Marinoscillum sp. 108: one gene and its partner. The main gene of each other region encodes a partner of the protein of the gene in region 2 in a complex. Links are inferred from orthologs where the notes say so. Each region holds a gene or a part of one and is shown on either strand. Other genes may lie near its edges.

Region 1 (3,090 bases), 1.3 Mb from region 2 along the record:
CTCTCATGGGCAGTGAGCTGAAGGAAGACGAACTAAAAGAATACCTCTCCAGAGTAGTACCTACAGATCAGGTATTATCACTTTCAGGATCTTTTCTCAATACGCTGAGTGGGTTTGCAACGGAGCTTCTCATGACCATTCTTTATTTCGCGGGGCTACTGGGAGCCATTGCCCAATACGAAAAGGTGATTAACTATATCATGGGCAAAAATGGAGCAGGAGAGGAATCTTCCGCATCGGATACTTTTCGGAGAGTCAAAGATTCGATTAGTATTTATATCAAAGTGAAAACCGTGGTGAGCCTGATGACAGGCCTGGGTATAGGGCTTATTAGCTGGGCTTTTGGTATACAGTATGCTTTACTCTGGGGTATTTTAGGTTTTGTGCTCAACTATATTCCTTATGTGGGATCCCTCATTGCCATCGTGCCCCCGTTGATTATTGGGGGACTGACGGCCACCAGTATTTCCGAGGTGTTCTTTCTGTTTTTAGCGCTGGAAGGCGTACAAATCGTTATGGGCAGCATCGTAGAGCCCAAAATGACGGGAGACTCACTCTCCATCAATACTGTGACTATTTTATTTAGCCTGGTTTTTTGGGCCTTTATGTGGGGAACAGCAGGCATGTTGCTGTCTGTTCCACTGACCTTCCTGATCAAAGTGATCCTTGAACATGTATCGGACGCAGGTTTTTTGGTGAGATTAATGGAGAAGAAATCGGGCGAGCAATTTCGTGATTAACTTTTTTTAATAATTTAGGTAACGGTCTGGTATGCTCTTTGCGGGAGTTAGGTTTTTTCACCTCCTAAAAACCCGTATATGAGCCCTTTTCGAGCCAAAAAAAATACTGCTGCGTTTGTTCTTGTTTTTTCATGTGCCCTCACTTATTCTCAAAGCTCCCTTGAAATGGGAAACCGAATTTTGGGAGGAGGAATCTCTATCAACTTTTCAGAAACGGAAAGTAATAATCCTGAAAACGTGATAGGATCCTTCTATGGTGATGAATATTCAAATCAATCCAGCAACTTCTTCATTTCACCCTACTATGCCCGCTTTTTCAAGGATTATGTGATGGTGGGTATTGATATGGAGCTTGGATCAGCCAATCATAGTCAGCAAAGCCAATATTATAACCGAAATTATGAAAACAATAGCAGTAGCGTGAGCTTTGGTTTTGGAACCTTCCTGAAATATTATTTTCCTATCCATGGTGATTTTGGTGCCTATGTGCAGCCTGGAATGGGCTATTTGAGGACAATTCAGAAGAACTCTTACCATCATTATGATACCCTGGGAGGAGAATCCTATGCTAGGGGGAGGAATGAAATCCGGACCAATGCCATTCACATGGATATGAAGATGGGGCTGTATTATTTCATTTTTGATCAGCTCTCTATAGAGACCAATCTGGCTCAGGTGGTCATGAGTGCCAGTCAGGGAAAAAGGAGGGAAGAGGATCAGCAAAATGGAGAGATATCAGAGGGGGAAGAGCGAGGTAGTCGACTCAATCTGAGATGGGCCAACAAGATATCTTTTGACCAACTTTTCACTCTCAACTATTATTTTTGAAGGAATTGAGGACATAAAAAAACCGGCCCAGGCCGGTTTTTTGAAGCTTTTCTATAAAGTGGAATTAAGCCAGTTGCTTATCCAGCTTTTCGCTCAGTGCAGTTTTCGGAACCGCTCCGATTTGCTTGTCCACGATCTCACCGTTCTTGAATACCAAAAGGGTAGGGATAGAGCGAATGCCAAACTTTGCAGAAATCTCAGGGTTTGAGTCCACGTCTACTTTGCCAATCACAGCTTTGCCTTCATAGTCAGCAGCCAACTCTTCCACTACAGGGGCGATCATTTTACAAGGTCCGCACCATTCCGCCCAGAAATCCACAAGTACGGGTTTATCGGTATTGATTATTTCTTCGAAATTTTGATCAGTTAATTCTAATGGATGTGCCATTTTTATATCAGTTAATAATTATAATTCAAGTTGATAACGGCAAAGATATGCTTTTTGTTGATCCACTTTTTATTTAAGTATTCATTTGTTGTCTCTCGGACAATAGGGATAAAGATCAGCTGGTCAGCACCCGGTAGCTGATGTCTTCCAGCCTGTCCAGCTCCTTGATGAGGTCGTCATTGATGTCCACAGATATTTTCCTGCTCATCATCTCCAGATTGATCATTCGCTCCTCAAAAGCACCCATGATATTGAGCTTGAATACGTTGTTTCCGGGATATTTCTGGCCATAGCGCTCCAGCTCTCCGATGAGTGCCGGACTCACATCGGATAACCGCATTTGCAGTTCTATCCCTTTGGCCATGCGCTCACGAATATCGCTGAGTGGCTCCATGCTGGTGATTTTAAACTCCAGATCGGTGCCGCTCCATCTGTTTTGCACAATTCCCGTCATGTAGATGAACCAACCCTTCTCCAGGTATGCCTTGAAATCCAGGTAGCTGGGCGAGAATAGAAAAAACTCATGGCTGTCTGAGTAGCCAGTGATTTTGAAGCGCCCATAGGGCTTCCCTTTTTTGGTGGTGAGATGTGCCACTTCAGTGATCATACCCCCTAATTTGATCTCTTTACCCTGAAGCTTCTCCAGGTCCACCAGGTCGCTGAGTTTGGTGTTGGTGAAGTATTTCATCTCAAACTTGTACTGATCCAATGGGTGCCCCGAGATGTAGAGGCCCACCATTTCCTGCTCTATGTTGAGCTTTTCTATTTCTCCATAGGGCTCTATTTTGCCAATGCGCGGGCGCATCACTACATTGGACTCACTGCCTCCCCCAAACAGGGAAGCCTGCGCACTGTCCTCTTCCTGCTGAAGTTTATTGGCGTAGCGAATGGCCTTTTCGATCAGACTGGCCCCTTCTTCATCAGGCTCCACGTACTGTCGTCTATGAAACTCATCGAAACAGTCGAATCCTCCGGCTTTAGCCAGACTTTCGAATGATTTTTTATTCACAGCTCTGAGGTTTACCCTCGAGGCAAAATCAAACAGATCACTGAATGGGCCATTGGCATCTCGTTCTTCAATAATTGCCAGCACGGCAGATTCACCAGTACCTTTGATGGCTCCCAGTCCAAAGC
Region 2 (3,145 bases):
AGTGACAATGGATATGTCCACAATGGCTCCATCAAAACCAAAGTAGGGGGGTAAAACCGTAATAAACAACCAGGCATAAAAACTATATGCAAACACCTGAAAGATGCTGTTCAGAGCCACCAATCCTGCGCCGTATTCACTACTCCCTTCTGCCAGATCATTCCATACCAGCACCATAGCGATGCATCGGGCAAGCCCGATCAGAATAAGCCCAACCATGTATTCGGGGTAATCCTGCAGGAAGGTCAGGGCCAAAATGAACATCAGAACAGGACCGATGATCCAATTGAGCAACAACGAAATAGAAAGAACCTTCACGTTTTTAAAGACTTGCGGTAGCAGCTTGTAATTCACTTTGGCCAGCGGTGGGTACATCATCAGGATCAGGCCTATGGCAATGGGAATATTGGTGCTACCACTACTAAACGAATCAATGAAGGTGGAGGTAGATGGAAACAAATAGCCAATGCCTACTCCAATGGCCATGGCAAGGAATATCCAAAGGGTGAGGTACTGATCCAGGAAACTAAGTTTTTTTGTGTTGTTGGTCATGATTGTGATGATGGTTTGATAACTATTTGGCTTGCAGAAGTTGATCTGCCAATTCATTAGGGAATTCACTTTCTTTTATGGCACTTACAGCTGCATCTATGTCGTAGTTTACTCTTCTGAATTCCACCCGAATCGCATTTGGGTTGTGTTTTGAAAGATTTTCATACAGGGTGATTAGGGCGTAGCACAGCCTGGGGTCACCATCTTTTGGCTTCCCTACAGAACCAATATTGACTAAATGGGTGTAATCCATTCCTGTCTGAATGGTTCGGTGATATGGGATATGTGTATGCCCACACAACACAAACTGTGCATTTTGCGCTTTCATCATTTCTACGATTTCGTCTTCAGGGTAGTCCTCTACCAGGTAGTCATTCACGGCTTTTGGGCTACCATGCACCAGCAAAAGGGTGAAAGGCTCCCCGTTGGTCTCAAAGACGAGTTTCAGGTGCCTGGGAAGATTGGTCAGGTAGTCCTTGTTTTCCGTGGTGAGCAACCTCGCGGTGATCCCTTTGGCAGACCTGTCATCTTCTTTGAGGGGTAGAAGCAAAGCCTCTTCGTGATTCCCCATAATGGTAGGGATGTGGCGTTTTCTTATGGCTTCTACCACCTCATTGGCCCAGACATTGTAGCCCACCAGATCTCCCAGACAGTATAGGGCGTCTGGCCTTACTTGTTCAATGTCCTTGAAGAAGGCATCGAGAGCGGGCAGATTGGCATGTATGTCTGAAAAGAAGGCTATTTTCATTTTTTGACCTGTGAGAATGTATAAAACATCTCAGAAGCGATCTGCATTGATCGCTGATCATATCGCTCTGCTTCCTCAGGGGTGCCATCAAATTCCTTGGGATCGTCATATCGCACGGGAATTCTCTTTTCTGTTCCCGGGATGAACGGGCAATTCTCATCTGCGTGCGAACACGTCATCACCGCGGCAAACTGATCTGCCCGATTGATGGGATCGTCGAAGAGTTTTGAAAAGGCCTTGATGGGCTCTTTATCATCAGAATGAGAAATGAGATAAATAGGGTTGCTGTCGCCTTTGGAGGAAACCCTAAAACCACTCCGCTTAATAGATGCTACTGCTCTCTCATTGAATGCGGTAACTTCCACACCCCCCGAATAGCAAAGCGCCGGAATGCCGAAATAGTTGGCTGCCGTCTGTGCCCAAATCTGGGAGAACTGGCTTCTTCGAGAGTTATGGGTGCAGATAAAGTTGAGGTTGACTTCTTTGCCCTGATCGATTTTGGTCTGAATGTATTCGATCATTGGTTTGAGCACAGCAAGTCGCTCATCCGAAATGTTTTGCTCCCTTGCTTTTTCAATGGTCATTTGAAGTTCGGGATATACTAAGTTTTGTGTTTGCATGATTTATGAGCTGATTTTTTTGATTAACAACATCCTGATCCGGGAGTGCAAGCGTTTTCCTGAGCAACAAGTGATGAAATCCTGACTTTTGGTTTTTCCACTGGAATACCGCATTTTTCCTTGGCCAGGCAATCGGTTTGTTTGTTGGTCAATTGAAACGAGCCATTTTGAAACTCCAGGCCATACTTTCCTATGGTTTCTCCCTGATGCTCCACTTCAACATCCGAATCCTCCAGCCCGAGGTGCTTTTCTGAGAGCTCTATGATGGCGTGAAGTTTCTGAGCACTCAGTCGGTGATCGTAATCAGCAGCGGTGAAAAGTTGAAAATTGACCACAGTCTCTTTTCTCACCGTTCCGCCACAGTCAATAAAGTGCTTCTGAATGCTTCCAACCTCCGTGACGTGAAAATGTGAAGGAACATACTCCCCATTGGGTAGGCGGAATTTTACTTCCTGTATTTCGGATAAGGCTGATTTGATTTCTGATAATTTCATGTGTTGTGATGTTATTGCAATATGACGATATGATTAGACCATTTTTTTTAGCAACATTCCTGTGAAGAGGGCAAATCAAACTGATTGAAAATTTCATTGAACTGACTTTTGATCTCGGCCCACCGCACCGGATTGATACAGTAGCTAATGCGTGATCCTTCAATGGTGCCCTGGATGATGCCAATGTCTTTTAATTCACGCAGGTGCTGACTTACAGTGGCCTGAGCCAGGCCCAATTCCTGCACCAAATCTCCATTGACACAGGCATTGGTTCTAAGCAAATGCTGAATGATGGCTACACGGGCGGGGTGAGCAAATGCCTTTGCTGCCACGGCTACTTCGTTTTGTACGGTTGAAAAAAGGTCTGTCTTGGTTACGCCCATCTTTCTTTGCATTATGTCATTGCAATATTACGATGAGTTATTGAGATAAGCAAGGCCTTAGCCAATATCAGGTACAAATGGAGCTCAATACTTCATCAACTACCCAGTTTGATGCTCGATCCATGTACACTGATTCTCCAATGTACTTTTTGGCTTTCTGAGATTGATAAAGATGAATGGGCATTACTTGCCGATACAGAAAGTTCTTTTTATTGATTATCAGTTAATTAACTGTTAGAGGGTACAACAGAGGTACATGGATTACTCTGTTTTCGGTTAGTTTTCTTTGTTTTTGACCTGTTTGGGGTGGTTTTTGGGTCAAATCGGGACAATATATGAAGTGGAACA

The links.
Region 1: the proteins of GV030_RS02170 (region 2) and trxA are in contact, whole or in part, in an NMR structure (PDB 2IPA), measured with the Bacillus subtilis proteins. The link is inferred for Marinoscillum sp. 108 from one-to-one orthologs.

Annotation. Positions count from the first base shown.
Region 1 is NZ_LR734808.1:1,788,217-1,791,306, reverse strand. The notes cover bases 295-3,050. They hold trxA (thioredoxin), read right to left. Parts: upstream 1,957-3,050; coding sequence 1,633-1,956; downstream 295-1,632. Other genes in these bases: dnaE (DNA polymerase III subunit alpha), read right to left, coding at 2,072-3,050; GV030_RS07395 (hypothetical protein), read left to right, coding at 906-1,568; GV030_RS07400 (AI-2E family transporter), read left to right, coding at 295-740. Also shown: more of GV030_RS07400, read left to right, coding at 1-294; more of dnaE, read right to left, coding at 3,051-3,090. UniProt on the Bacillus subtilis protein: Participates in various redox reactions through the reversible oxidation of its active center dithiol to a disulfide and catalyzes dithiol-disulfide exchange reactions.
Region 2 is NZ_LR734808.1:522,498-525,642, forward strand. Bases 109-2,919 are described here. They hold GV030_RS02170 (protein-tyrosine-phosphatase), read right to left. Parts: upstream 1,921-2,919; coding sequence 1,297-1,920; downstream 109-1,296. Other genes in these bases: arsB (ACR3 family arsenite efflux transporter), read right to left, coding at 109-552; GV030_RS02165 (metallophosphoesterase), read right to left, coding at 575-1,300; GV030_RS02175 (DUF6428 family protein), read right to left, coding at 1,944-2,414; GV030_RS02180 (helix-turn-helix transcriptional regulator), read right to left, coding at 2,462-2,797. In the rest of the region: more of arsB, read right to left, coding at 1-108. UniProt on the Bacillus subtilis protein: Catalyzes the reduction of arsenate [As(V)] to arsenite [As(III)]. In vitro, can dephosphorylate para-nitrophenyl phosphate (pNPP).